Regions from separate parts of the Paenibacillus sp. NPDC058177 genome, predicted to be linked through region 1. Evidence: riboswitches for the same ligand, from Rfam matches in the RefSeq annotation. Region 1 holds a riboswitch; each other region holds the start of a gene.
The links. A riboswitch is a leader RNA that binds a small molecule or an ion and turns the genes downstream of it on or off. The one in region 1 is predicted to bind cyclic di-AMP.
Positions count from the first base shown of each region.

Region 2: it holds a riboswitch for cyclic di-AMP, as region 1 does, so the genes downstream of both, ACFVU8_RS29395 (resuscitation-promoting factor) here and ACFVU8_RS22690 (TrkH family potassium uptake protein) in region 1, are expected to answer to the same signal.
Region 3: it holds a riboswitch for cyclic di-AMP, as region 1 does, so the genes downstream of both, ACFVU8_RS24080 (hypothetical protein) here and ACFVU8_RS22690 (TrkH family potassium uptake protein) in region 1, are expected to answer to the same signal.

Region 1 covers NZ_JBHVVB010000006.1:263,340-273,631, forward strand. Annotated here, with positions in the region: gene ACFVU8_RS22685 (potassium channel family protein) at 1-41, opposite strand, end outside; gene ACFVU8_RS22690 (TrkH family potassium uptake protein) at 56-1,414, opposite strand; cyclic di-AMP (ydaO/yuaA leader) riboswitch at 1,507-1,682, opposite strand; gene ACFVU8_RS22695 (GntR family transcriptional regulator) at 1,951-2,334, shown strand; gene ACFVU8_RS22700 (ABC transporter ATP-binding protein) at 2,334-3,065, shown strand; gene ACFVU8_RS22705 (hypothetical protein) at 3,062-4,609, shown strand; gene ACFVU8_RS22710 (CPBP family glutamic-type intramembrane protease) at 4,747-6,426, shown strand; gene ACFVU8_RS22715 (cache domain-containing sensor histidine kinase) at 6,507-8,309, opposite strand; gene ACFVU8_RS22720 (response regulator) at 8,315-9,886, opposite strand; gene ACFVU8_RS22725 (extracellular solute-binding protein) at 9,958-10,292, opposite strand, start outside.
Region 2 covers NZ_JBHVVB010000013.1:44,081-54,372, reverse strand. Annotated here, with positions in the region: gene ACFVU8_RS29420 (tRNA1(Val) (adenine(37)-N6)-methyltransferase) at 1-128, shown strand, start outside; gene rsmI (16S rRNA (cytidine(1402)-2'-O)-methyltransferase) at 125-1,030, shown strand; gene ACFVU8_RS29410 (AbrB/MazE/SpoVT family DNA-binding domain-containing protein) at 1,966-2,220, opposite strand; gene ACFVU8_RS29405 (HD domain-containing protein) at 2,527-3,810, shown strand; gene ACFVU8_RS29400 (TatD family hydrolase) at 3,865-4,635, shown strand; cyclic di-AMP (ydaO/yuaA leader) riboswitch at 4,835-5,062, shown strand; gene ACFVU8_RS29395 (resuscitation-promoting factor) at 5,346-6,509, shown strand; gene rnmV (ribonuclease M5) at 6,683-7,234, shown strand; gene rsmA (16S rRNA (adenine(1518)-N(6)/adenine(1519)-N(6))-dimethyltransferase RsmA) at 7,231-8,115, shown strand; gene yabG (sporulation peptidase YabG) at 8,228-9,127, shown strand; gene veg (biofilm formation stimulator Veg) at 9,463-9,738, shown strand; gene ACFVU8_RS29370 (small, acid-soluble spore protein, alpha/beta type) at 9,862-10,041, shown strand; gene ispE (4-(cytidine 5'-diphospho)-2-C-methyl-D-erythritol kinase) at 10,200-10,292, shown strand, end outside.
Region 3 covers NZ_JBHVVB010000007.1:114,476-124,767, forward strand. Annotated here, with positions in the region: gene kdpB (potassium-transporting ATPase subunit KdpB) at 1-560, opposite strand, end outside; gene kdpA (potassium-transporting ATPase subunit KdpA) at 621-2,297, opposite strand; gene kdpF (K(+)-transporting ATPase subunit F) at 2,356-2,433, opposite strand; gene ACFVU8_RS24080 (hypothetical protein) at 2,559-2,978, opposite strand; cyclic di-AMP (ydaO/yuaA leader) riboswitch at 3,184-3,370, opposite strand; gene ACFVU8_RS24085 (hypothetical protein) at 3,367-3,666, opposite strand; gene ACFVU8_RS24090 (hypothetical protein) at 3,940-4,437, shown strand; gene ACFVU8_RS24095 (hypothetical protein) at 4,500-4,709, opposite strand; gene ACFVU8_RS24100 (hypothetical protein) at 4,713-4,892, opposite strand; gene ACFVU8_RS24105 (GerAB/ArcD/ProY family transporter) at 4,912-6,006, opposite strand; gene ACFVU8_RS24110 (hypothetical protein) at 6,010-6,258, opposite strand; gene ACFVU8_RS24115 (Ger(x)C family spore germination protein) at 6,261-7,460, opposite strand; gene ACFVU8_RS24120 (spore germination protein) at 7,484-8,986, opposite strand; gene ACFVU8_RS24125 (hypothetical protein) at 9,135-9,461, opposite strand; gene ACFVU8_RS24130 (hypothetical protein) at 9,551-10,292, opposite strand, start outside.

The sequences.
Region 1 (10,292 bases):
AACCGTCCCAGCCCAATTACTACAAATTGCTGTGGTTTCATCTCCCGATAACTCCTTATCCAATAATCATTTTGCCTTCCGGATACTGATACAATGGTTTACCCTGTTTTGGGCCAAGTGCATAGGCCAGCGTCAATAGTCCCAGCCTGCCAGCGAACATAGTGAGACAGATGAGGATTTTGCCGACTAACGACAGCTCCGGCGTCAACCCCATGCTCAGCCCCACGGTCGCGAAAGCCGAAGTTGTCTCGAACAGAATCTCCAAAAAGTCGCGTCCCTCAGTCGTCGAGAGCACCATAGATACAGTGACAATCAATAGCAGAGCGAGCAAGGTGATGGTCAGTGCTTTGAACACCCGCTCCTGTGCCAGCCGGTAACGGAAGAATACTATATCCTCACGCCCACGCAGCATGGAGATTACAGCGCCGATCATGAGCGTAAAGGTCGTTGTTTTGATCCCACCCCCGGTAGAACCGGGAGAAGCACCGATAAACATTAGAATCACGATAAAAAATTGCGTGGCCTGACGCAGCCCGGAAATATCCAGCGTATTAGCCCCGGCCGTACGCGGTGTGACCGACTGGAAGAATGCAGCCAGTATTTTCCCGCCGATGTTCAGGGAGCCCATGCTCCGCGGATTCGTAAATTCAAATACAAAAATCACGAGCGTGCCTGCCAGAATCAGCGCTGCGGTTGTGGATAATACCACCTTGCTGTGCAGCGACAACCTGCGCTTGCGCCGGTAATCGACGATATCGGCAATTACGATAAACCCAAGCCCACCGGTGACAATCAGGAACATGACAATCAGATTCACTACAGGATCATTGACATATCCCATCAGGCTGCGGTAATGGCCGAACAGGTCAAAACCTGCATTGTTGAACATGGAAATGGAATGGAACAGTCCAAAGTAAATCGCCTTGCCGAGCGGCATATCAAACGCCCAGCGTATCGACAGCAGCAGTGCCGCACTCCCCTCGATCATGAGTGAATAGATCAGCACCCGACGGATGAGCCGTACAATGCCTTCCATCGAGTTCTGGTTCATGGCCTCCTGCAGAATAAGCCGGTCGCGCAGCGATATTTTCCGCTTTAACACCAGAGCAAAGAGTGTTGCCATCGTCATGAAGCCCAGGCCGCCAACCTGAATCAGGATCATAATGACGGTCTGCCCAAAAAGGGAAAAATACGTGCCGGTGTCCACAACTACCAGCCCCGTAACACAGGTAGCAGAAGTTGCTGTAAATAGCGCATCTATAAAGTTCAATGAATGTCCCGTCCGACTGGCAACCGGAAGCATCAGCAGCAGCGTACCAATCAAAATGATCGCCGCAAAACCGAGTACCAGCGTCTGGGGCGGGGAAAGTTTCAATATTGTGAAACGGTTCAACCTGGGGAATGGCGAAACCAAATCCTCACCTCTCACTATAATAAATTGACGTTGTATATCATTAGAATGCCAAACAAAAAAAGCACTGGATCACCAATGCCTCTCCCCTTGGTTCCTGCAGTGTTCTGAAGCCTACGAGGTTAGCTGACGGATTCGGGCAGCTGCAGTGCCCTATTCGTTCCCGGAACGAAATTCACCCCTGAAGATCGGCGCCCAAACTTACGTCTATATGCACCTTTCACTTCTTATGGTTCCCCCGTTTTCAATTGAAATTCGGCTTATATCTAATTGCATTCAAATTATATACGTTCTGTCCTGACATCACAAAGACACTATTAAGTATATTTGGATAAAATAATGTCTTAAAGAGTGACCGGGAACACAGGAGACCCTGTTCTCATTCCTTTTCCGTGACTTTCCTGTAATTGCATCGTTTTTCACGGTTTCATGAATATATAGAACTTTTAACCTTGAAATTGTATGGTGAGGAATGATACACTACACACAACAAGTGTATGACCTATACCCATACACATTATTCCTACTAGGGGGAAGACATGGAAGAATCTTTGGAGCTGCTGCCGCAGCAATTTCAGATCAATCCCTCGCGTCCCATCTATGAACAATTCGTCGAAGCCATCCGGGGCCGGATTGTTACCGGTATCATCCCGCTTGGCTCGCGTCTGCCATCCGTGAGGGATTTGGCAGCCGACCGAGGCGTGAATCCCACTACAGCTGCAAGAACTTATCAGGAGCTGGAGCGAATGAGCCTGATTGTCACCTATCGTGGACAGGGTACCTTTGTTACGAGGGAACAGGATGTCATCGGGGAGGCTCGCAAGGAAATGATCCTGGAGGCCGTGCGGCAATTTAAAGCTGCGGGCGCCAGCCTGGGGCTGTCAGCAGAACAGATGCTGCAATTTGATAAGGAGGAATCTTGATGCGTACGAATAAAGATATTTCATCACTGCCGGAACTCAAGGCAGCCGTGCAATGTCAGAACCTGACGCTCCGCACGAGGAAAAAAACAATTTTGGACGACGTAAGCTTTCATATTCCCCAAGGCAGTATCACTGGACTGCTCGGTCCTAATGGTGCAGGCAAGTCTACCCTATTACGCCTGATCACCGGACTGGCTACACCAGACTCCGGCTCCGTGAAGATTTTCGGCGAACCTGCCGGCGTAGACCGTCTAGGACAGTTATCCCTGCTGCCGGACCGCAGCAGCCTGCCTGGATGGCTGACTGTAGGGCGCTGGCTTCACTTTGCTGAAGGCATATATCCCGATTGGGACAATGTGAAGGCAGAACAACTAATGGGTCAGCTTTCCGTTAAGAGGGAATCCCGTATCTCAACCTTATCCCGCGGGGAAGAAGCCAGACTGCAACTGCTGACCTGCCTGTCCCGCAAAGCTCCGTTAGTCATACTCGATGAGCCCTTCACTGGTGTGGATCTCATTTCCAGAGAGGAAATTGCATCCACAGTTGTGGGAGAGATGGCTGATGGTGAACGTACCTTTTTGATTGCTACTCATGATATCCGGGAAATGGAGCTACTGTTTGACCGCCTAATTCTAATCGGTAACGGACGGATACAAGGTATTGAGGATGTGGAACGGCTCCGTCAGTCCGGTCATTCCGTTGAATCCCGTTACAGGGAAGTGTTCGCATGACAGCGCTTAGAGCGTTAACAGATCTGGAGTACAGCCGCTATAATCCGTTTAAGTGGGGCCAAAAATCTTTTTTGGGGATTACTGTAGCCCTATTCGCTCTGCTCTTGGGTATCGGATGGTATCTCTTTCATGGCAGACAGCCTTCCCTGCAAACTCCTTTTACAGCAGGCACCTTTCTTATGGTAGGGATCATTATGTATCTCGCTTCAGTCGATATGCTGTTGTTTACAGTCCATAGTAGCCGGGAGTGGATTCTGAATTTCCCGCACCCCCGCAAGCTACTTCTGTATGCCAAGGCGATCAGCCTGTTTAAGCATGGATTGTATCTTGCTTCCATCGTTATAGCTGCTAATATCGGACTGTATGTACTCTTCAACCTGACAGGACACTATGAGCACCTTCTGTTCAAAGAGCTCATCCTAACAGTAGTCGCTCATGCACTCTTTATGGCTTCGATCTTTCCGCTCGCCATCGTATGCGGATTGCTGGCAGGAACCATTCTTATGGGCTGGAAAATGCTGCTGTTCGTTCCCTTTTCATTATTATGGCTGTCTCCATTGATGGCTTTGTCCACCTACTTGAACTCCACTGCTTTGAACGGTGAGCAATTACAATACCTGAGTCCGTCCTATATCCTGCTGTATACGGTAGGAATTCTACTGATTGGCTGGCCTCTGAGCTACATGCTGATCCATTGGATTGCCAAGGCTGGTCTCGAAAGAATGAGTGAGATCCGATATAATTTCCTGGCCGTACAGCTTCCGATTGTTAAAGAGCAGAACACTATAAAGTCGTACCGGCGTTCTTCCGGATTCCAGGCACTGTATCAACTGGAGCGCAGCCGTCTGCAGTATTTCGAAAGATTACTACCCATTAAGGTGATCAAGGGAGTCGTACTTGCTGGGGCGTTTATCTTGTTCTACCTGTTCCCCGAAGACGATCAGTTTGTACTGACTCTGACCAAGATGCAATTTATCTTGCCTGTGCTGGTAGCTTCCATATGGATCATGTGCAAGAGCGGGGTGGAGCACAAGCAGCTGAATTGGCGCCTCTCTTTTCCCCATCCTAGACTGCTGCTTATAACATCTAGTATCGTCGCAACAGGGGTCACCGTCCTTCGCCTACATCTGATGCTGAGCATAGCCACTCTGGCTGGAATCGGGGCAGCTCTCGCAGGGGGAAGAACCAATTTCGCTTCTGTTACTGATTATCTGCATTGGTTTGCATACATCTTCTTAACATCAGCACTGATGCTCATCCTATCCCTCTGCCTGGTGCAAATCAGCTATTATCTGATGAAATCAAAGATACTGATCGGACTGATCTTCCCGCTGTATATGATCATTGCGCTTCAACAAACGATTGTGAATAATACCTTTCTCCCGGAAAATATACAAATCGGACAGACGCCGAATTGGCTGCTGCTTGGATGGGTAACCTTGATCGGATTGCCGCTTGCCGCGGCCTGCCTCCCTCTCGGGGCCAGATATCTACACCTCGTTATCGCTCAAAGCAATGAAACGGTCAACCGAAAGAAACATTAGAGTCATAAAAACAGGCCCCTCTGCGTAAGAATACTTGTTAGAAGATTGTAGACAAGCAAAATAACTGTTTTGCTCTCATTTGTACCGTATTGCAAGTAGTGCCATAATATATGAGTTCACCCAAAAGGAGGCGTTATATGAATCCCGTCGGCCAGCCCCTTAAGCAGCGTCCTCTCTCCAAAGGGCTTATTATTTCGGGCATCATCGGCATTGCCCTGTTCATTATGTTCCAAGTGTTCCCTTCCTTACTCGGAGGTGTACCTGAAGGAAACACCGCGGTAATCAGTAAAGACGTGGCACGGAGTAACGCCGCAGCGTTCGCGGCAGAGAAACTGGGCTATACCGTCTCGGACGGAGAATGGAACATCACCTACCAGTCCGACTCTTCCTTCTTCGGCTATATGTCCCGGGAGAAACTGCTGGAGGACTATAGTAAAAAGAAACTGGACCAGCGTTATCCCTACGATGTTTATCATGCGGCCTTCACACCTGCAGGCCAGAATGGTACTCTTCTGACCGTGAATCTTAATATGTATACCGGGCAGGCGGTCAGCTTTGCCCGCGGGGCAGCTGTTCCGGGCGGCAATTCGCGCAGCGGTGCTCATTCCATTGCCGCGAGCGAGGAAGAAACGCCACTGTCCTTAGCACAGAAGGAGCAGCTGGCCCGTCCCTGGCTGAAGGAATGGGGCGTTAATCCTGCCAAGCTGCAAATTGAGCCGGGTAGCAGCGGCAGTTCCGGGCTGACGTACACAGACAGCTCGGTTACTGTAGGAGAATCACGCCTGCAGTATCAATTTACTTTTGATGGAGGAGATGTTTCCTCCTTCAAGCCCGGATTTACAGCGCCAGGCTGGCATACTTCGTACGTAGACAGCCAGAAGTCATTGGCTACGAAAATGACCCTGTACGGCTATGGCCTGCCGACCATCGCTCTGGGCGTGCTGGCCTTGATCTACAGCATTCTGAAGCGGAGCCATACTTCTTTTAAGCGCGGCCTCTTCCTCAGCACGGTTCATTTCCTGATTATGATGGCCACTACGTACAACATGCTGCCGGAGACCTCTGGCGATAATGTGGAGGCACGGGTTACGGCCATTGTGATGTTCGTGATTTATGCGCTTTACAGCCTGCTCATGTCTTCCCTGCTCTACTTCTCACTGGTCGGCGGAGACGGCCTCTGGCGTAAAGAAGAGGGGATGAATCCATGGCCCCGTGCCAAAGAGCCGGGATACGGCCAATATGTACTGGACAGCATTCGTGCCGGGTACGTCTGGGCCTTTGTCCTGCTTGGGGTTCAAACGCTGATGTTCATCCTCCTGTCATTGACCCTGCACAATTGGTCCACAACCGATGCCAGCCAGTCGCCTTATAATATGAGGTACGCTTGGCTGCTGCCGGTCATAGCCTGGCTCGCAGGCCTGTCTGAGGAAGCTATCTACCGCCTGTTCGGTATTCGTATGTTGAAGAAAATCGTGCGCAGCACATTAATTGCCAGCCTGATTACAACCCTCATCTGGGCTTTCGGGCATACGCTGTACCCGATCTATCCGATCTCTTCGCGCCCGATTGAGCTGACTGTAATCGGACTGCTGTTCAGCTACATTTTCCTGCGCTATGGCTTTATTGCCGTCATGTTCAGCCATGTCGTGTTTGACAGCATTCTGATGGGTGTGACGCTGATCTTCATGAAGGAAAGTGTTAATGTGTGGGCAGGCATCTTTGCCATTGTGATGCCATTCCTGGTCGCTTATATCGTCTACCTGTTTAACCGATCCAAGACTCCGGGAGATCCTGAAGTCGTCAATCCAGTGATATAAAAAAAAGGGATGCTCCTTAAGCCGTTCACTGGCCTTTGGAGCATCCCTTTTGCATGTACAGATGGATGTCATCGCTTGGATTACATCGTCAAGCCTTGTTCGCCCTTCGTATCCTTGCCTGGCAGAAGGGAAGGAAAACGAATTCGGATGACCGTTCCCTCACCTAGTGAGCTATTGATAATTACACCGTATTCCTTGCCGTACTGCAGCTTGATGCGCTGATCCACATTGCGGATGCCATAGCCAATTCCCTTGTCTGTCGGGTCCAGCACCAGTTCAATGATTTCTTCTTTCATACCAAGTCCATTATCTTCAACTTCGAAGCAGATATCCTCGCCCTCAGGATACGCACGGATGATAATCGAAATCTCATCATCGTACCAGGCATGTTCGAGCGCATTTTCCACAAACGGCTGCAGAATAAACTTCACCGTCTCGTATTCCATCACTTCCGGCGCAATCTCATAAGTCACGTTGATGCGGTCAGCATTCTTGATCTTCTGAATCTCCAGATAGGATTCCACAATCTGAATCTCCTGCTCAATCGGAATAATCATATCTCCGCGATGCAGAGAAAGACGGTAGAATCTCGCCAAAGCCCGTACGATTTCATGCAGCTTATCAATTTCCCCCAGCTTCGCCATCCGGCTGATGGACGAGAAGGTGTTGTACAGAAAATGCGGATTCATCTGGGAATGAAGCACCTGCAGCTCCGTTTCCTTCTTCTCCAGATTACTGATATACACTTCATCGATCAACCGCTGAATCGTTGACGCCATATCATTGAAGGCACTGCCAATCTCTGAAAATTCATCGTTCCCCTGAATCGGCATCCGCTTGTGGAAGTTCCCTTCCTGGAAGGACTTCAGAGAAGCAGTCAGCTTCATGAACCGCCGTGAGAAATACTGGGACATAATAATGCTGATCACGAACAGTAGCGCCAGAATCAATACGCAGATCCATATCGTCACATTACGCACTTGTTCAGAGTTCTTTTTCAATGAAGAATACGGGACCCAGGCTACTATGCTCGCCGACATGTTATCAATTGGCGTCTTAATCTCCATGAAAGATTCAGGTTTGACGATATCCCCATTGGCAGCGCCAGACAGCATCGCCGGGTCCATCTGATTCTTCGAGCTGGAGAACAGCAGATGATCCTTATCATCTACAATAAAGAGGATGCTGTCCTCGCCCAGATGTCCAGTATCTACGTCGGAGAAAATATACTTCATATTCACCGTCATCTTAATCAGGCCGCTCAGTTGCAGGGTATCGTAATTGATCAGTGGTCTCAGGTAAGAGATGCTACCCGTTTCTCTGTCCTTATCCACCTGCTTCCACTCCGCCGAGCCAAAATGCAGATCCAGTGATTGATACCACGGTGCATTCTGAATCCGCTCGCTGTGAAAGAGAGAATACTTGCGCCCTCCCTGTCCCGTATTTACGGTACTGTTGTCATTATAGTAATACTCGCTAAGGTAGTAATACTCGCTAACATTCGGGTTGTCCACATACAGAGACAACTTCACTTCCTGATTGGGTAAGCTTGCGGCATTCTCCAATTTGGGCAGAATGTACTGGGACATAATATTGTATTTTTCCCACCCGGAATGATAGCCGGTCAAATAACGTGACAACGTCTGATCTGCGTAAATCTCATCCGAGCTGCGAATCAGGTCCTTCAGACGATAATCGACGTTATTACCTACCTGCTTCACCGTAACTTCGAGACTGCTTCTAGTATGCTCTGCAATCGTATTTACGGATGAGATGTACGCATAACTGCCGATGCCTATGACCGGAGTCAGCACCAGCAGCAAATAGGATATCAACAGCTTGTAGCCCAAAGGCATATAAGTGGAAGGAAAGCGTCTCTGCATGAAGATCAACTCTGCTTTCTGTAATCTGCTGCGGTAATGTTGAAGAATTCACGGAATTGTCTGCTGAAATAGGCAATATTCTTGTAGCCCACCATCTCGGCCACCTCATAAATCTTGTACTGGTGCTGATCCAGCAGGGTAATCGCCTTTTCCATACGGATGCGAACCAGATATTCATTGAAGCTCTCTCCCATATGCTCCTTGAACATCACGCCCAGGTGATTCGGAGAATAGGCAAAATGGTTAGCCACCTCGCGCAGCGTCAAGTTATCGGACAGCTTCTCCTTGATATATTGTTCAATGTGCTCCATTAAACGCCGGTTCTTATGCTGTTTCTTCATAAACAGAATCTCCGAAATCTGGAACAGCGTATTGCGAAGCCAGCGTTTGATGTCCTCCACAGTTTCCAAATTATGAATGACATCCATTTGCTGAATGCCCCATCCAAGCAGACTCTCATAGGTCTCATTCAATGTTCCCAGATAAGCTTCAAGCCGGGTCGCAATGTGAATAGAGAAGTGGTATACCTTGACTGGATGCTCAAAATCAGCGGCCACGTCGAATAGCTCATCAATACAGTCGCAAATATCAATCAGTCTGTATCCAGCCATCGCTCCAAACATGGCTTCCAGCACAACGCTCAAATCCTTAATATCCTTGGTCATTCCTGCTTTATTCATCACCGGGTGGATGACCCGGTTCTTGCCGATGAACATCTTCCCGTTCATAAAGGTCTTAGCTTGGGAAAAAGACACCGGAAGCTCTTCCAGGGAAGTCGCTTGACTTCCATAGCTTACAGTTATCGTAAACGAGGTTTGCTCACGCACCTCTTGTACCAGCTTTTGCAACTGCAGTTCCAGCAGGTCTGACTCCGTTGTGTAGATCAGCCCAATCTGGGAGCGGTTCAAACGGCATATTTTACCGGTGCCCGCAGCCTCCAGCCGGCTGGCAATATATCCATAGAGATCGTCCAGAGCGGCATTTCCGGATTCTGGATTCTCGCCGATCCGCGACAACACATCGTCCGCCTCAATTAGCACCGCGTAAGCGCTTGTAAATACTAAATCCATAGGATAACGAGCCAGAAAAGCACCAAGAGTCTCCTGATCGATCGTGCCCTCCAGCAAATGTCTCAGCACATCGTTCTTAATGAACTCAAACGAGGTCATGGCACTGGTATCTTCACTTCGTTTGACGCGTTCACTGTCCAGTTCTGCTGTCGCCGTCTTCAGAACCGCCACGATCTCTTCATCATCAACCGGCTTCAGAATATAGCCATGCGCCTTGAGATCAAGCGCCTGCTTGGCATAATGGAAATCCTGATAACCACTGATGAAGACCGTTTTGATGCCTGGATTCTTCTCCAGTGCTTTGCGTGACAGCTCAATGCCAGAAATCACCGGCATTTTAATGTCGGTGATCAGCAAATCAATATCATGATTTTCTATAAATTGAAGCGCAGCAAGCGCCTTGTTCTCGCTACACACTACCTCGATCCCAAGGTCATTCCAGGGAATAAGACAGCGAAGCCCCTCTAGATCATAATTCTCATCGTCCACAAGCACGGCCCTATACATGACAATCCCTCCCCCTTCATGAGGAAAAGAGGGCACGGATTGTGTCCCTCTTGTTCCCGCCTTCGCTGGCGTTAGCCTTTAATTTTGCTGAGATTTTGTTGCCATACATTTGTTTTCCATTTCAGAACTTTATCATAACCCATCTTCGCTGCTTCTTTGTCCGTTTCTTCGATCAAACGAAGCACTTCTTCGTCGCTCTTCGCGAAGATAATTTTAGGTATAACTTGAGCGTATTGATCTTTCAAGCGTTGCAGAATGATACCCTCTTCAGAGTTTGGAGCCGGATCAAGATTCGAGAACTCAGTGATGTTCTTGGAAGTCTTGAAGGAGATGCTGGACTGAGCCAGTGTCGTCCAATCCTGTGCTTCTGCAGGCAGCAACTTCTCGCGTTCTGCTTTTACTCTGT
Region 2 (10,292 bases), on a different contig from region 1:
TCGAAGCAGCGCGTGACGGGAAGCCGGAGGTGCGTTTGCAGCCGCCGCTGATCGTTTATAATGAGAACAATGAATATTGTCCGGAGATCATGGACATCTATTTTGGAGCCGGAGAGGGTAGATCATGACAATATCTTGCCAGAGTAGTTTTCAAAACAGCAAAGATGGAGGGCGTCCAGAAGGGAGCGGATCTCTTTATCTTGTAGCTACACCGATTGGCAACTTGGAGGATATGACTTATCGTGCTGTGCGCACCCTCCAGGAGTGCGATATTATCGCTGCTGAGGATACACGAAATACGCGAAAACTGCTGAGCCATTTTGAAATTACCCCATCCATGTTATTCAGCTATCACGAGCATAATAAGGCGGCAAGTGGGCCGGAGCTGATACGCTATATAATAGAAGGTAAAAATTTGGCACTTGTCAGTGACGCTGGTTTGCCGGCCATTTCTGACCCCGGTTCTGACCTCGTTGCGCTTGCTATTAGTCATGGTATTCCGGTCATTCCAGTGCCGGGTGCGAACGCTGCATTGTCCGCGTTGATCGCTTCCGGCTTGCCGACGACAACTTTCACTTTTGCCGGTTTCCTGCCCCGGGAGCGAAAAGACATTCGTGCAGTATTATCCCCTCTGCGTTCTGCCCAGGGAACACTGTTGTTTTATGAGTCTCCGCATCGGGTACTTAAGACCTTGGAGCATTTGCTGGAGGCGTTCGGCAACCGCCGTATCGTTCTGGCCCGCGAGCTGACCAAGCGGTACGAGGAATTTCTGCGCGGAACGATTGAAGAGTGCAGCGCCTGGCTAGCTGAGCATCCTCCGCTTGGGGAATATGTCATTGTCGTTGAGGGCGAGAGTAAAGAAGAGGCAGCTGCTGCCGAGTCCGCTTGGTGGCGCGAGCTGAGCATTGAAGAACACGTCGCCCACTACGAGGCCAACGACATCCCCCGTAAAGAAGCTATGAAAAAAGCGGCTTCCGACCGCGGCGTCGCCAAACGGGATATTTATAATGCGCTGCTGGAGCGGGAATAGCAGTCTAGAAGATTCGTTCATTAAAATGGATTTAAGTGTATAAATTGGATGAGTTATATGATGTTAGATAATGCTGAGGGAACATTGGGAAAACATTAAGCGGTTATTTTGGAGAGGTAATGCTAAACGCCGATGCCAGCGATTCCCGCAGGGAGAGCGATCAAGCCCTGTCGTCAGTAGCTCATTTGGGGTTAGAAGTCCCAACGGCTCTAACTAAGGCAATTCCCAAAGGGAGAGCCGCCGCAATCCGCACGACGTAACTCATTCGCCGAATCAGCTGTACGCCTATAGCCGAGTTAAGCCGATTCCCGCAGGGAGAGCGATCAAGCCCCGTCGTCAGTAGCTCATTCGGGGTTAGAAGTCCCATCGGCTCCAACGTAAGGCAATTCCCAAAGGGAGAGCCGCTGCAATCCGCACGACGTAACTCATTCGCCGAATCAGCTGTACGCCTATAGCCGACGCCAGCGATTCACGAAGGGAGAGCGACCCATCCCCGCTGTGTGTAGCTCACTCGGGGTTAGACGTATCACCCGGCGCCGAAGTGAGGCGATTCCCGAAGGGAGAGCCGCCGCAGTCCACACGCCGTAACTCATCGAACCGCACTAAAAGTACGGATCACCGTCGACGCAATGCGATTCCCAAAGGGAGAGCTGCCGCAGTCCGTTCGTAGTAACTCACCCATCCGCGCCGCATGACGAGGCCCGCAGGGCCGGGCCTACCACTACCGCCTGCTTCCGTCCGCGATTGCCGCACTGTCCGCGGGTGTGCCCTTCCAAGTGTCCAGAGGGCTGGCAGCCCTTTGGGGCCCTCCCTACAGGGAGGGTTTGGGAGGGTGTCCCCACAAAAAAAGTGCCCCCCGCATAAACGGAGGGCCAAGGAGATATAAAAAGGTTAGAATTAACAATTTGATTTATTCTTATTATATACTATTTGTTTTAGTTTGTCACAGGGGTAGGGATAGTAGAAATGCATTCATGACAAACAATTTTTCCTTTGAAATAAGTTACATTCTCGGCATTGCCACAGAAGATGCAGGCAGGCTCATATTTCTTAAGCATGATCCGCTCACCGTCCACGTAAATTTCGAGCGCATCCTTTTCACCAATGCCAAGCGTACGGCGCAATTCAATTGGAATAACAACCCGTCCCAGTTCGTCTACTTTTCTTACAATTCCTGTTGATTTCATCATAGCCATCGTTGCCCCTTTCAAATATCAAAAGCGTCATTATTCGACATTCTTCACTGTTTTATGATATCCATAATACCAACGATTCCCAAAACAGTCAACCTTTTTTCTAACGAATTTTAGGGTAATTTTATGGAAATGTACAGTGCTGTTAGGTTTGAAGCAAAACCACCCAAAAATTACATAAATAAATTTTGTCGATTCAACCACTCATTTTGTGTCATAATTCGACAAAGTGCGACATTATTACCCATTATATACCGCCAAGAGCGAAATGACTAATTAAAATTAGATGAAGGAGTTGATCTCATGAAGAAGCCGCTCACAGAAGAGAAGGTTTTCAAAGATCCGGTTCACAATTACATTCACGTGCAGGATGTAATCATCTGGCGTTTGATTAATACTAAGGAATTCCAACGCTTGCGCCGGATTCGGCAACTAGGTACCTCTTATCTGACTTTCCATGGTGCAGAACACAGCCGATTCTCGCATTCTCTTGGTGTCTATGAAATTACACGTCGAATTATTTCCCAGTTTGAACGAAGTGGATATAAAGGATGGATTCCGGAAGAACGATTGCTCACGCTCTGTGCAGCGCTGCTTCATGATTTGGGGCATGGACCGTTCTCCCATTCTATAGAAGAAGCTTTTGAAATGAACCATGAGGACTGGACGTGCCGGATCATTCTGGAGAACACAGAAATCACCAATATTCTAAGGGATGTAGAGGAAGATTTCCCTCAGAAAGTCGCTTCAGTTATCGCCAAAACCTATGAGCACGCAATTGTTGTCAATTTGGTGTCTAGTCCCCTCGATGCTGACCGGATGGATTATCTTCTGCGGGATGCTTATTACACTGGTGTGAATTACGGTACGATTGATATCGATCGAATTCTGCGGGTGCTCCGTCCCTATAATGGAAGAGTTGTAGTTAAGGAATCAGGAATGCATGCGATAGAGGACTATCTGATGTCGCGGTATCAAATGTACTGGCAGGTATATTTTCATCCGGTAACCCGGAGTTCTGAAATTATTTTAAGACAGATTTTCCGCCGGGCCAAAGAGCTGTACTTAGAGGGGTATAATTTTAAATTTATGATTCATCCACTAGGTGACTTGCTTCAGGGGGAAGTGACAGTGCAGCAGTATTTGCTGCTAGATGAAGCGTTAGTTCAAACGGCCTTCATGCAATGGACACTGGAGGAGGATGGACTGCTAAGCGACTTGTGCAGCCGGTTTATTCATCGTAAACTGTATAAATATGTGGAGACGGAGAGTCTCAATCCGGAGACGATTGACGAAATCCGCCGCAGTTTTGCGGGAGCCGGGCTGGACCCGGAATATGATCTGGAAATTGATTTTCCGTCAGACCTTCCGTATGATGTGTTTCGTCCAGGAGAGGGTTTTGACAGCAATCAAATATTGCTGCTTGACCGGAAGGATCGGCTCCGTGAAATCTCGGAGGTTTCAGATATTGTACGTTCCATCAGCGGCATTCACCGTGGAAGATATCACCTATATTTTCCTCAAGATAAGCTGAATAAGGCGCTTTCACAACTGCCTGACTCTGTTGCTGAAATATTCGCAAAATAAAGATTAAATAGTTATTTTTGAACATAGAGACCAAGACCGGGAGGACAACAGTACATGTACTTATTCGACACACATACCCATCTGGATGCCCCGCAATTCGACGAGGACCGCGAACAGGTCATTGCTCGTGCGGTAGAGGCCGGTGTCAGCAAAATGATTAATATCGGATTCAATCGGGGGACGATCCCAACCACGATGCAGCTCGCAGAAAAGTATGATTATATTTATGCAGCAGTGGGGTGGCATCCACAGGATGCGATTGACATGAAGGAGGGGGACCTTGATTGGATTGCCTCGCTATGCAGCCACAAAAAGGTCGTCGCCATTGGTGAGATCGGACTCGATTATTACTGGGATACCTCACCGAAGGACGTGCAGCACGAGGTCTTCCGCAAGCAGATCGGACTAGCCCGCGAGCTGAAAATGCCAATCTGTATTCATAATCGGGAGGCCCATGAGGATGTAGTGCGAATTCTTCGCGAGGAGAAGGCTAACGAGGTTGGCGGTGTAATGCATTCCTTCTCGGGTAGCTGGGAAACAGCGAAAATGTGCCTGGATTTGGGATTCCACTTATCCTTCGGAGGACCGATAACGTTCAAGAATGCAAGGGTTCCCAAAGAGGTGCTGGCGCAGACGCCGCTGGACCGTTTATTGATCGAAACAGACTCCCCGTATCTGACGCCACACCCCTTCCGTGGGAAGCGAAATGAGAGCGCTCATGTCAAGTTGGTGGCAGAAGCTGCGGCAGAAATTAAAGGGATAACTTGGGAGGAATTGGCTGAAATTACGTATGCGAACGCACTGGAACGATTTGTCATTGAGTGAAATCGGGAGGAAACACGGTGAAAAATAGAGTATAGCCGATGTATTAAACTTTTTTAACAAAAAAACAGCCGAATATTACAATATTTTAACCATATATTTGCGTAAACGTGGTTGAATCGTCCTTTACAACATGCATCAAAACAGGATATCATCTTTTCAGTGCAGTGAGCTGTTGTTACAGTGACAGCCCACGCTATCATGGATCGTCTCGCTGAGTCTCCGTATGGAGAACGGGGGAACCAATATTGTTTGCCGTATACAGAGCACATCAAGTACAGCTTAGAATGCCGCAGACAGTAGTTGATTTCTTCACGTGGTCTTTGGGGTGAATTTTAGGGCAACCGCCGTGAGCGGGTGACCCGAGATAGGGCGTCTCTCTTTCGTCCGAACCCGACAGCTAACCCCGTAAGCGAAAGTAAGAGAGGAAACCTCGTGCATGAGCCGCGTATTCTGACATCGGAGAAGCCACGAAAGAGTCCTCATAGAACTCTTTTAGGCTTCTTTTATTTTGAATATTGCGCATGTACCCTGCATACTGTTATATAACAGATGTGGGGGGAGCACTATGCCGGGCAGGCGATCCATGAGCAGGAGACGCAAAGGTATTGCAAATAGCGTGTCCTGTGACAATCTCGAATAGTTTCGTCCGAATGATAACAGTCATCTTGGTATACAGCTGACGACGGGGCTATGTAAGGAGGATGGAGAGAATGGGCGTATTCCAACCAGAAGTATCCCATGATTCGCAATCATCCAGCAGGTCTTACGCTTTACGGTGGGAACAAGTGAACTTTCGCGTACTTTCACTTGCCGGCGTGTTATCGATTTTGATCACGCTGATCATTCTGCTGTACGTGCACGGTCAAAGCAGCAAGCAGATCACTTTAGTAATTGACGGGAAAACGCAGTCTCTGGAAACGCGTGAAGCGATTCTCAGTGATGCACTAGCAAAAGAGCAAATTTCGCTGCAGCCGCATGATCAACTATCTATAGGCCTTAGTGATGAAATAAAAGACGGCGACCGTGTCGTGATTAACCGTGCGCAGCCATTCAGTCTTACTGCGGATGGTGCAAAAAAGATTTTTTATACGACCGAGAAAACAATCGGTCAGGCCATCAAGAAGCTGGGTATTGCCCTCGAAGGCCATGATAAGATTTTCCCTTCGCTAGATACCACTATCTCTGCCAATATGGATATCAAGATTGTCCGCATTAACAAACAAACTGTACAACGGACAACGAACTTGCCATATCGAGTCATCAAGACGGCAGACCCCTCCCTTACCAAGGGAACAGTTAGAGTGGCACAGGCGGGCGCACCAGGCGTCATGATCCAGCACATCGAAAAGATTTATCAAGACGGTGAACTGGCTTCCATGCGTATGGTTGGGAAAGAAGTTCAGACGGTGACCAAAGACAAGATTATCGCCGTTGGCACAAAGCCTCTCCCTAAACCTGTTACAGTGGCCCAAACAACAACTTCCAAAACAGCTAATGCTACCATTTCAACAAAAACCAGTGCCAAGAGCAGCAATGTCGCCACTAAATCGGGCGTCAATTTTGAATACAAGAAATTAATCAAGAACGTCTCGATGACTGCTTATTCTTCAGAAGAACCGGGAATTGGAACTCGTACCGCCTCCGGCACACGCGTAACGGAAGGACGTACGATTGCAGTGGACCCTAATGTAATTCCTATCGGTTGGTGGGTATATATCGAAGGCCTTGGCTTCCGCCGTGCAGAAGATACTGGTGGTGCTATCAAAGGCAATAAGGTGGATGTCTACTACGATTCGTTGAACCATGCACGTAACTTCGGACGCAAGTCGCGTACGGTGTATGTGATTGGACCTGTAAAACCGGAGCTTAACTAAGTCCTGGCTTTTGCAAAATTAGGTTGAATCAGCTATAGTGAGGGTAGCAGTTAAGAATAACATGTGCTCATGAAATGATCGCAGAGCTACCGCTCATCACTTATACATTCTTTAGCCAAAAAGAAGGGGAGCGAATCCTCTTCTTTTTGCGTTTACGAGAAGGAGTCAACACTATGATCAAGGAAGTGATCGTTGTCGAAGGCAAGAGCGACACGATAGCCATCAAGCGGGCGGTACAGGCTGATACCATTGAGACTGGCGGCTCCGCGGTGGACAAGAAGGTGATTGCCAAAATCGCGCTCGCCATGGAGCGGCGGGGGGTAATCATTCTAACCGATCCGGACCATGCAGGAGAGCGTATCCGTAAGATCGTTTCAAGCAAGGTGCCAGGCTGCAAGCATGCCTTCATCCCCGAGAAGGATGCGACCCGCAAGGGTGACATTGGCGTGGAGAATGCTACACCTGAGGCGATTCGCCACGCGCTGGCACATGTACATACGTCCTTTGAGGGCGCACCGGCCCTGATCGGGCTGGATGACCTGATGGCGGCAGGTATGCTCGTGCATCCCCGGGCCGCAGAGCGGCGGATGGCACTTGGCAATCTGCTTGGTATTGGGTACTGCAATGGCAAGCAGCTCTTCAAGCGGCTTGCAATGTTTGGTATTACGCGGGAGGAGTTTGCCGGAGCCCTCGCCCAAATTGAACAGGGAGGCATAACTTCATGACTGACAAAGAGAGCGTTTCAACCCCTAAACGGACAAAGGAAATCATTCAACGGTACGGATTCTCATTCAAAAAAAGTTTGGGCCAGAACTTTCTGATTGACCAGAATATTCTCGACAAAATTGTAAATGCTGCTGAACTGGACGATACTGCAGGTGCTTTGGAGATCGGTCCTGGAATCGGGGCGCTGACAGAGCGCCTGGCACAAACGGCGGGTGCAGTAACGGCGGTCGAAATCGACAGACGGCTGATCCCGATTTTGAAGGATGTACTGTCACCATATCCCCATGTAAAGGTTCGTAATGATGATGTCCTGAAGGTGGACTTACAGCAACTGTTCAAGGAGGACTTTGCCTCCGTAGATCGAGTAAGCGTAGTTGCTAACTTGCCCTACTACGTTACGACGCCGATCCTTATGAAGCTGCTAGAAGAGAAGCTGCCGCTTGATAATATCGTTGTTATGATCCAGAAGGAGGTTGCCGAACGGATGGCAGCATCTCCAGGTGGCAAAGAGTATGGCAGTCTGAGTATCGCCGTGCAGTATTACAGTGAGCCTGAGTTGGTCTGCATTGTGCCGCATACCGTATTCATCCCGCAGCCAAATGTGGAGTCGGCAGTGATCCGACTCAAGGTACGGGAGCGTCCGCCTGTAGAGGTTGCCGATGAGAAGCACTTCTTCGATGTGGTACAGGCCTCCTTTACCCAGCGGCGCAAGACGATCGCTAATAACCTCAAGGCCCGTTTCTTCCCGGGAGAGGGACGCGAGCGCCTGGAGGCGCTGCTAAGCGAAGCAGGAATCGAGCCAACAAGACGCGGAGAGACACTTAGCTTGGAGGAATACGCCCGGCTAAGCGGAGTTCTTTTGGCTGCAGGAGTCGTCTGAGTTAAGCAGAAACAGTTCCCATCCTTAACTGGGGGCAGATATTTTAAAATCACGCTGGAATACGAACCAACCGCGGCCTTTGCCCATACGATGGGGTAAAGGTGGTGTTTTGATGAATTCAGGAGACTTGGTCGTTCGCAAATCTTATGGCGGTGACGTGACTTTTCGAGTAGAGCGCATCGTACAGACCGGAGCCGTTATCAAGGGGACAGAATTCCGTCTGCTGGCGGATTCCCCCCTGGACGACTTGGTACAGGTGCCTCCTACCCGGATCACAGAGCTGGGGCAGCGAGCGCAGATAAAGGCAAAGGAATCGTTAACACAGCTGCACAAGGACCGTCAGGACCAGACACAGCGCAGCGGTAACAGTACGGGCGGGCTGTGGAATCAATCCTCTGCAGAAGCGGCTTATTTTGAAGTACCAGGCAAAGTGCTGCATTTGGACGGGGATGCGTCCTATTTGAATAAAAGCCTTAGCTTGTATGAGCAATTGCGGATTCCTGCGGAGGGTCATCATGTTCATGAGTCTTCCATGGCGGATACGCTACACCGGCTACTGCCCCGTGTCCGTCCGGATATTGTGGTGATTACCGGTCATGACGGGGTGTTAAGGCAGCAGCATACTTATGATCTCTACAGCCTGAACAGCTACAAAAATTCGCAGAATTTTGTGTCCGCGGTTCGGGTCGCGCGGGAGTATGAACGGAATTTTGACTCGCTCACCATCATTGCGGGTGCTTGCCAATCGCATTTTGAGGCACTGCTGGGCGCAGGCGCTAACTTTGCCAGCTCGCCGGGACGGATTCTGATTCACGCGCTGGACCCTGTCTATGTGGCCGCCAAAGCGTCATTTACCTCCGTCCGGGATACGGTTAACCTGAACGATGTGCTTAGCAATACAATCAGCGGCAATCAGGGTGTGGGAGGCATTGAGACACGCGGCAGCTTCCGGGTGGGGATGCCACGCTTGCAGAACCTCTCTGCGCTGAAGGTTACCCCTTCAGTCGTTTAACACGGGTTTACGCGTCTTAGAGGAAGAGAGAGCCGTCTCGCGGCTATATAATTTATCAGAGCCGGGCTTCCGCCCGGTTCTTTCTTTTTCTTTTAAAAAAGGGTCTTTCGCTCATAATATGGCGGGAACAGGACACACTCCTCATAAGGACAATTCAAGATCAGTCGATCCAGGCGAATAACTATTACTGATAACAAGGTAATTATTACAGCCAATCTTTCCTCCGAAAAAAATCCATTGACATCCTTTTTGGCATAATTTATAATTATTTATTTACTTTGACAAGGTCTGTAAAATGATGTATAATGGACAAGGAAAGAGGTGGTCGTCAGGCAATGGCTAATAACGCGCTGTTGGAAATCAAACGCAGTCTCGAAGCTCACGTCGGTCATAAGATTACGCTACGTGCAAATGGTGGTCGCCGTAAAACCGTCGAACGCACCGGTGTCCTGGAAGAAACGTACCCTTCTGTTTTTATTGTCAAACTAGATCAGGAGCAGCAAACGTTCAAACGAGTCTCCTACAGCTATGCCGATATACTTACCGAATCTGTGGAAATCACAGTGTGTGAAGATGACGGGCAGATGCGGATCATGTATATTAAATCTTAACGATTCATGGGCAGCCTCCTTTTGGGGGCTGTTTTTTGTTGGATGAATGATCTCTTCCCCTGGCAAGCATACTAGTAAGGCAAGTTGCTCATCATCAAATACGCATTAAGGGAGGAACCTTAAGTGAGCCGAAGAAGACGTAGCACGATGTCGGAGGAACTGAAGACCGAGCTGGCCAAGGAACTGGGGTTCTATGATACTGTGGAGCGCGAAGGCTGGGGCGGAATCAGAGCGAAGGATGCCGGGAATATGGTCAAGCGGGCCATTCAGCTCGCTGAGCAGGCTGCACGCAGATCGGATTGAGGCTTAGGGTGTATGAACCTGAAGAGGACGCTGCCACAATGGGGCGTCTTTTGTGCTGTCTTGGGGCCCATTACATTTGAAGAATGGACTTCGATACCAGTTTCTCATATAATATGTTAAGTTGTTTTTAGGGGAAAAGCTGAAGGTGGGTGAACGCCTTGAAAATGTACGAAAAAGCGCCGGCCAAAATCAATTTGATGCTGGACGTATTGAATAAGCGCGCTGACGGTTTTCATGAGGTGGAAATGATA
Region 3 (10,292 bases), on a different contig from region 1:
CGTACCTTGATCTCATCACTGACAACCCGGGTGCCCCCGGTAACGGAGCCAAAATCGCCGCCTGCTTCCTTGATAACCGGTGCCGACTCGCCGGTAATGGCCGATTCATCCACTGAAGCCAATCCCTCAATCACCTCACCGTCACCCGGGATCAGTTCCCCTTGGCTGACGACCACGATATCACCTTTACGCAGCTCAGAGGAAGAAACGGTCTTTATTGCCGTTCCGACCAGTTTATTAGCTGTAATATCCTGTTTGGTCTTCTTCAGCGAATCGGCCTGGGCCTTCCCGCGACCCTCGGCAAGCGCTTCGGCGAAATTAGCGAACAGAACGGTAAAGAGCAAAATGCAGAATACCGTAATGTTAAAACCTATCGACTGCTCGGCATGAAAGTATCCGGGTGCCAGCACCATAAGCAGAACGATGATGGTACCAATCTCGACTACGAACATTACCGGATTTTTCAGCAGAGTCACCGGATTCAGCTTCACAAAACTATCTTTCACAGCGCTGAGGAGTATCGGTCCGGTCAGCAGCTTTTTTCTTTTCGCAGTACTCATCTTGTTCGCCCTCTCTTTCTAAGCTTTGCTTAAGCAAAGCTTGCCATGAACAGCCACTGCTTACCGCAAGGTCAAGTACTCGGCAACCGGCCCCAGCACAATGACTGGCAAAAAGGTCAGCGCACCGATGATTAGAACAGTACCGATCAGAATACCAGTGAACAAGCCGTTGTCTGTACGGAAGGTTCCAGTAGTCTCCGGCACAGTGTTCTTGCGGAGCAAGGACCCGGCAACCGCCAGCATAGCGATAACGGAGACGTATCGGCCCAGCAGCATGACGATCCCGGTCGTTATATTCCAGAAGGAGGTATTATCCGCCAGTCCCTCAAAGCCGGAGCCGTTATTGGCGGCCGAGGAGACATATTCATATAACACTTGAGTCATCCCGTGAAAGCCCGGATTGGTAATTGAACCTTTGCCGAGCTCTGTCAGGAAGGCCCCCGCGGTCGGTACCAGGATAATGAGCGGGTGAATCAGGATCGCAATGGCGATCAGCTTCATCTCCCTGGCTTCGATCTTCCTTCCAAGGAATTCCGGGGTTCTGCCGACCATGAGTCCGCACAGGAAAACACCCATAATCGCATACATCAGCATATTAATCAGCCCTACACCCTTACCGCCAAACACATTGTTCAGCATCATAAGCGCCAGCGGCGTAATCTCACCCAGTGGTGTCAGCGTGTCATGCATATTGTTAACACTGCCTGTGGTCGCCGCGGTTGTTACCGTTGTGAACAGGGAGGACTGTGGAATCCCGAAGCGAACTTCTTTGCCTTCCATGCTGCCCTGTGAGGATTCGATGCCCAAGGCATTGATCGCCGGATTCCCACGGGTTTCCGCATAATAGTTCAGCCCCAGCAGCAGCACGAAGAGCGTCATCATCGCGGTGAAAATCACCCAGCCCTGGCGTTTGTTCTTGGCAAACATGCCGTACGTGTACGGAAGCGCTGCGGGCAGCATCCACATCGAAAGAATCTCCAGCACATTCGTAAGCGGACTTGGATTCTCGAACGGATGCGCCGAGTTGGCCCCGAAGAACCCGCCACCGTTTGTTCCGAGATGTTTGATCGATTCCAGTGAAGCCACAGGCCCTATCGCAATGTGTTGCGTCTGGCCCTCAAGTGTTGTGACGTCAAGCGTAGGCTTCAGTGTCTGCGGCACATGCAGGCCCACCAGAATCAGCGTTACCAATAATGCCAGCGGCAGAAAAATCCGCACATGTGCTTTTACAAAGTCTTCAAAAAAGTTCCCCAACGATTCCCGCCCGGTGATTCCTCTGACAAACGCTATCGCCACGGAGAAGCCGCTGGCAGCAGAGGTGAACATCATCATCGTAATCACAGCCATTTGCGAGAAATAGGACAAACCAGTCTCTCCGCTGTAATGCTGAAGATTCGTATTTGTCATAAAACTGATTACCGTGTTGAACGTGAGCGTCTGCTCCATATCAGAAATCCCATTTGGATTAAGCGGCAGTCCCCGCTGCACTCGCAGAATGATATAACTAAAGGCTACCAGCACGATATTCGTTAAAATGAAGCTTAGCGCGTATTTCTTCCAGGACATCCCTTCACGCTGCTTCAGCCCTATCAGGCGGTAGATGCCATTCTCTGTACGACCAAACCATCGGTCTGTGCGATTCGGCTCACCCGAAAATACATGATACACATAGGTGCCCACTGGCTTCACCAGAAGCAGCAGGATTAAGATAACTACGACCATTTGCAGAGTGCCCATGAATGTCCCTCCTTAGCAAGACTTCTATTTCTGTTCCCATTCCTCGCGTTAGATGTAGCTAAAATTTCTCCGGGTGAATCAGCGCATAGACCAGATAGATGAACAGCAGCACAGTCACAGCAATAATCACAATCACCGCTCATGCCCCCCTGCATCCCGGACTACACCCGAACACCATTGTACAAATCCATAGAATAAGCCGTACGTAACGGCCAGCGCAGCAATCATATACAGGTCCAGCATTGTTTCCAGCCCCTTTGTTTATCCCTGATCACGGGATGATTTATCCGCCAAAAAAACGGCATCCCCGCTATGGGAATAGATGACATAACTTGCACCCAGTCTTTTATAGACCAATCTGGGATTCAAGGAGGATGTGATGACAAAGATGGGCTGTGTGGTCCAGGCCCGGCACATCTGGATGTAACGGCAGCACAGCGTAAAGCTGCTCTCGAACAGATAGACACGGCTTACTGGAAAAGATGGACGAAACCACGTTTTCTGGTGACGGGTATCTACAAGAATAGTGTTCTCAACTCCCAGTTCCTCTAAACGCTCCTTCTCCTCCTGATTGTTCGTCAACCCTGCTACCGGGATGCCTCTAAATTTTAAAATCTTGATAAAATGCTCTCCGGCTTTTGTCGGTGCGCATACCAGCACATATTCTATCTGATCCGCCATATCTCTTATCTCCTCCTGCTCTAGTACAACAACAAGGAGGCAACGAAAATCTCCGAAAGGATCATGACCTATCGTCATTTTCGGGCACAGCCATCTGTGGCTGTGTCACGTCACCAGACGCTGCCTTACAAGCGTTTTGCTTATAAAAGCACAGCAAAAAACCACAAAGGATTACCTCTGTGGCTCGCTAACGGTCACATTGCACTCATCCTCTCTACATACGCTTACGAGGTTAGCTGTCGGATTCGGGCGGTGAGAGTCGCCCTACCCGTACAGATGCACATTTGACGCATCCATACAGGATTCACCCCATAACCGGCTCCGACTCTCACATCGGCTGCCGATTGTTGGTTCCCCCGCTTTCCTTGACGGAAATTAAGCGGATCAACTATTCGGTTGTGGTTGAAACAGATGTAATCATACTCTCGCGCAGGAATTCTTGTAAAACGTCAAGGATGCCAAAATAATGCATAAAGAAAACCCTTTTCATATCAGGTAGCGCTTTCTTGATGTTCAATCTCTCTATTTCTCCTATTTTCACGTTTTTGTCACGATTATCGAAAATTTTAGGCAGAACAGAATTCTTTTTCTCCAAAGGATGGAATTTCAAGGTTTTCGCCCGTTTTCCGTGTAAATATGAAAAGCGGTGCTTGAGGAAGATAGAGGCCTCATAACGGGCAATAAACATGCTTTTAGTCCCCTTTCTCTCCCTTGGTTGCTGAAATTCCGCGGATAGACGTTACTATGAAAGATTTTCTCTTTTTACAAAAGAAAGCGGTGCGGCGTATGATTCGGATTACGATCACATCATTAGCTAAAAGGAAATGAACAACTATTATTTTGGTACACATCCAGAACTTCTGGATCCGAAGAGCCTGACGCGGGTGTACTTTGGCGTATCGTGTTGTGATGACGGCGGCTATAGTTATTAAATGGGCTACTGCTTCGGGGAGGATTCAAAGTGGACATAGAACAACATCATAAGCTGACACGAATAGAAATCTTTGCTGTCCCTGCTTCCGCGGCTATCCATGGCTCCACAGCCGATTGTGAAAAACCATTGTACATCATCCTGAAGTTATCCTGTCAGAGAGACTGCGGCTGGGGGTTGTGCAGCATCCTAGCCGAGGGAAAAGGGGTCGACCTGGTAAGATGGGGTAACTTTCTGCGGTGTATCCGGCAATGTAGCCTGAGTGAAGCTGTCGGGGTTACGCAGGTTACCAGCCAGAGCTGGCAACCGAGCCAGTTTGCAATGGTACAGACCGCCTTGCAGGATTTGCAGGCAACTCTGTACCCGCCTGTCCTTGCCGGAATGTTCAGGCAGGAGAATCGAAAGCCTAAGCTGCTCCATCTATCCGTGGAACAACTTCCTGGAGCTACCTCATCGCCGCCAGCATGGATCAGCCTGGACACAGACTGGCTGGTGGAACACTCCGTCGCCTATTATTCCATTCTGTAATGTCAACATTCTTCCACTTCGAAAGGAAGGTGCGCACGATGTCCGCCCCTTTACCCGCAAAATCAGCCCGCTCCTCCCTGCCCCCCTTCCGCGGGCTGGTGGAGCAGTACGCAGACAGCGTCTACACTCTGTGTATCCTGCTGCTGAAGGACCCGCAGCTCGCTGAGCAGGCTGCGGTCCACACCTTCACAGCGCTGGGCAGGTCCTCCCGGCTTACGCCTGGTTCTTCCCTGCCCGGCTCCATCCAGGTCTACCGGACCTGCCTGTCGCAATGCTCACGTACGCCCGCCGCACGCCTGGCGGGCGAGCCTGGACAGCCGGCGGGCGATCGGCTCGTCCTCTCCGCACTGCGCTACGGCTTGGGCCTTCCCTTGGCAGATATCAGTACCACTTCTGCCTCTCCCCGTCCCGGAGCTGAAGATACAGCTAAGAGCCCTGCGCGAAGACATGCGCACGGCCCACGATTCTTCCTCACTACTTGCTTAACATCGTCTGGCTCCTGAACTTGTACACCACATATAGCATCAGCGGAAGGACAAACGCACAGGTGAAATCCCAGAAGATATAATAATCAACAATATAATCGAAATAAACAGTATTGGTTGTGATGGCGAACGCCAGCCCGAAGACAAGCATGCCCCCAGGAATAGACAACGGACGATAATCACGTAGCTTGAAGAGTTGCGCGGTCCCGAGCAGGAAGGCATAGAAGTCCAGGATTGTTTTGAAAAATGTAGATAAAATCCAATTGATAGCCAGTATGGCCTCCACCCGCTGCAGAAAGTTCCCCACGTTGATTTTTTGTGCGGCGGCATAGGTAGCGTAGAGATAGCTGGAGGCCAGATTCGGTCCAATCACAAGCAGGGTAAGCAGAATAATAGAGCAGATAGCCATTCCTCCAAGGAAAACGCCGATTAAATAATCCCTTTCCGTAGTCTTGCTGGTAACTACATAAGGCAGAAACATCAGCACAGTATTCAGCTCACAGAACGTGAAGGTGCTGCTGTATAATGAACCATGTGTAATCGCCCGAAGTCCCTCACCCATTACAGGCTGGAGTCTGGACAATTCGGCTTGGGGCAGCAACAGAACGAATAGGGCCAGAAACAGAAAGATATACAGTGGAAAAAAAGTCTCTCCCGACCGGGCAATAGCTTCCAGTCCACTCTTGGTCCCCCACACCAACGTAACGATCATCATGAAGTGAATCGCGTTAATCGGCGTCTCCGTAAAAATCTGCGTAGTGAGAAAATCGCCGGCTTCCCGGAGTAGCATGGCTGTGGTGACCAAATAATAGTACAGATAAAATAAAGAAATCAGCCCTCCGATCCATCTTCCCAAGAGGCGCCGGTTATATTGAATAATCGTCAGTTTGGGAAACAGGCGGCTGAACCGGTATAGAAACCAGGCAATCGGCCATCCGATTAACAGGCCCATCCCTCCGGAAATCCATCCATCTTGCTTAGCTGCCGATATTGTAAGCGAAGGCAGGATCAACAGCATATCACCAATAATAAAGTAGATGACCAGCACAGCAAGTTGTCTGGATCTGATTCTCCCGTTTTCCATGCCTCAATCATCCTTTACCTGTAGAATGTGCTGCATCCATTGATACAGTGGTTTGTAGATCAGCTCAGGAACCCTCATTGGACTGGGTGTCTGGATTCCTTGTAAAGCCACAATACTGACGATTGCCCCGGCAACCAGCATAACTGTGAAAATTAGCGTTTCTCGCGCCCAGCCTTTCCTGATCAATGGAGGGAGCTCGAAGGCAGCGATGGCGAGGGACCAACAACTGACTACAATGATCGTAAGTGTCATGTCTATTTCTCCTTCATCCGACGCTCAATCGAATTGCTGATCATGCCTGTGTTACGAATATGAGCATCCACCTTATACACCACTTTCAGATGGGGAAATTCATCATTCCATCGCGGTTCCATCTTCTTCCACAGCCTGGGGTATGCGTTATTAATCACCTGTCCAAACCCGAAAACATCGACTTTATAACGGCGCTGGACCACCTCAACCGATTTCCTCATCAAATCTTCCAGTTCCTGTTCTCCAGCAGCTTGTAGCTGTTCCAGCACCATTGGATCATTAATGTTCAGACCGCACTCCAATTCCCCGATGTTGCCCTCCATTTTGGCGCTGATCTCAATGATAGGTCTACCCGCCTCCAGGCGACTTTTCATTTCCGTGTTTGAGCGGATAATTTCCAGACTAATATACTTGCCATCCGGACATTTCAAATGCCCTGCCGTGCTGCTAACCGTGTTTCTGATATAGTTATAGCCTTTACCTTCGTCCTTGGTCATCCATCCAATCAGCTTGTCATTACGAAAGACTGCCATGCCTGAATACCCCAGTTTTACCGGATGATCGATAAGTCTCATATCCTCAGATTTAGTATCCGAACTATCATTCTCCAAAATGGAGATCCCCGGCAGCACAGGACTCATTCCCGTAGTCATGAGCTGGTCCATCAACGTGTCAACGGTCACTGCAGCCACTGGTGCCCAGACCTTGGTTGAAGTATCCAGCGAATAGAATAACGCCTCTGCAGGGATTTTCTCCAGCGGTGTCAGGACTTTCAGAATATCCTCTGCTGAAGCATCCCTAGCGATCAATACGTAATAATCCGGTCTTGTCTCCGGATTCCGCACCAGAATATCTATCACTTTGGCAATGCCGTCCCGAGCCACCTCTTCACTTAGAACCAGTGTACGGATGTGGGCAGTATAGATCTTTCGGGGGCTTGTCTCTGTCAGCTTGCGGAAAGCTTCAAAGAGGGTCGGTGCCACCGTCTTATAAACCGCCACCGGAATATCTTGCTTGCCCGTCCGGCTATTCACCTGATCCGGTATAACCACCTGTACGGTCAAATGGTACTGATCCCCGGATTTATCGATTGCGATGCCCGACACAATGCCCAGCTCATTCAATTCCCGGCGGCTCCAGCACCCTGTCAACAGCACAAGGATCACTACTGCCGCTAAAATCCCCCCTGTAATACGTTTCATGGATGCACCTCAACGATAGCTATTTATTTGCGTGATTGCCGCACCGGGTTCTTGCGGTTGTACATCTTCGGCCGATTGCGCATAGCTGGCCAAGGCAAGCGGAACAGTGAATCCTTCTGAGCGTCCAGATTAAACGGAGCGAGCGGGCTCAGATAAGGAACGCCGAAGGAGCGGAGCGTATTCAGGTGCAGCACCAGGATGATAACCCCCACCAGAATACCGAACAGGCCAAATGAAGCTGCCAGCCCCATCAATACAAACCGGATCATTCGCACAGAAATAGACATTGTATTCGCCGGAATGACGTAACTTGAAATCGCCGTAATGGACACGATGATGACCATCGCCGCGGAGATAATGCCCGCTTCTACCGCAGACTGCCCGATGACGAGTGTACCTACAATGGACACGGCCTGACCTACCGTTCTTGGCATCCGTATGCCGGCTTCCCGTAAAATTTCATAGACAATCTCCATCATCAACGCCTCAATAAAAGCCGGAAAAGGGACGCCTTCCCGCTGCGCGGCCAGATTTAGCAGCAAATTCGTGGGCAGCATCTCCTGATGAAAGGTTGTAATAGCGATGTAGAATGACGGGGCAAGTAGAACAATCAAAAAGGACATAAAGCGGATCATCCGAATCAGGGTGCTAATGTCTGAGCGCTGGTAGTAGTCTTCTGGAGTCTGCAAGAAATGTACAAAGAGCGCTGGAACGAGCAGGACAAACGGCGTACCATCTATGATGATCGCCACTTTCCCCTCGAGGATTCCCGCCACGATGGTATCTGGACGTTCACTGTTGTATACGGTAGGAAATGGAGTCGCCGTCTTGTCCTGAATGAACTCCTCGATATAGCCGCTCTCCAGAATGCTATCAATATCGATAGCATCCAGCCGGGTTCGCACTTCTTTAAGGATCTGCCCGCTCACAATATTTTTCTGGTACATAATAGCGACACTAGTCTTCGTTATTGTGCCAATGGGGTGGATTTCAAGCCATAGCTGCGGGTCCTTGATCCTGCGGCGGATGAGCGAGATATTAGTCTGAATATTCTCGGTAAAAGCATCCATCGGCCCGCGAATGCTCGGCTGGGAGGTCGGTTCGCCCACGGTCCGGTCTTCGCGTCCGGTCACCCCGATTCGGAGCCCCTCCGCATATCCGTCGAGCAGAAGAATGGCATCTCCTGACAGGAGATGTGTGAACAGAGTGTCTATTCCATCGACATAGCCGATGTCTCCCACGGTAAGGGCTTTTTCCTTCAGATAGGCCAGCGGGGCCTCCCTGAAGGATGATTCCTGCTCCGGTTTTAATGCCCCCAGGTTAGTCAGTGATTTCAGTACAGATGTCTGGATCATGGTGCGGTCGGCCAGACCGTTGATGAATAGCAAGGCCACTCCCCACTGATCAGCCAACACCATCTCACGAACAATTAGATCCGGACTGTTACCCAATGCTTCCCGTATCGACCGAATATTGTTGTGCAGATCAGCGTCCAGCAATTTCCCGGAATCCGATACCAGTTGCATGGAAGCCACCTCTCATTTAGCAAAATTAGGTTGTACTTATTGTGACCCGTGCGGCAAGGGAGTATACGCCAATAAAGGGGGTGAGCAGTATAGTGATGGTTTTGAGGTAAATAAAAAACCGGAGCCACATTGTAGGCTCCGGTTCATGCTATTCATTGCCATTCAGCAAAGAATCTAACTGCGATATTAATTTGTCGTTTGTGAAATCTTTTGATAACAATGCAATAGTATTTTTTATTTCAGTTACCTTATGCAGGGGGTGATTATTATTGTGCAATTCTAAAAGCCTTGTCTCAAGCGTATGGCCATAGTAAAATTTAAAGCTCGAAAAATCTGAAAGCGCAGCAACCTTGCTGGCCTGGCTGATTACCAAACTATCAGGAACAGTATCTTCTTTGATTCTTTGCGCTAAGCCATTAAGTTCAGCAATCAAATTGTTATCTACATTAGAGATTGTTCTGTTATAAGTAGTCATCAATCTCAGCTGATAGAGATTCAAAATGACTAGAACAACCATCACTGCGGAGAGTATTACAACAATCTTCTTCTTAATTTTGATTCCTCCTACCAGTTGATAATTGCATGTCCTGTTACTTTGTCATATTTAGTCGCTGGGCTGATAGACACACTACCACCTCCTGGAAACGAAACAGACGGATTGATGGTCAATGTAGACTCGTTGTGTGCGTACATAGAGTATGCGTCAGCAACGGTAAGGTTGCTGACATTGGGTTTAAACCTATATTTCATATAACCAGCATTATACACCGAGTTACTTGTTTTTGTTAAATTCATAAAGTAGGAAATTCCAGCAGCAACGTCGGTATCAGGTTTAGAGTAGTTTACTTCATCGGATACTAAAGTTCCACTATCCGTGTAAAACATATATTTATAAACTGCTGATGATGTGCCTGGAATTGAACTTGAATTGGCATTTAACCCAACTGCTAAGGCATCTTTTCCTCTAAAGAATGGGGAAGTCAACCACTCGAATCGACCTGATACTCCACCTTCTGTAGAACTGTATTTTTCCACCGTTGTCTCTAGTTTAAGCCAACTTGTGATGACAGGCGTTGTTCCGTGGGGTTTAATAGGTGAATTCTGCAGGGCAGCAGCTATCTCAGCCTCTTCTTTTGAGACTTCTGTAACGACTTTTTTATAACTTGATGGATCAGTAATAAATGTACGATTAAGATCATTTACAGGTACATACTCAATTTTATAATAGTTATCTTTATAAGAAACATCTTGAAGTTCAGAGATGTTATTATAATAATAGATTAGGTCATTTTGGGTAAGATCATTC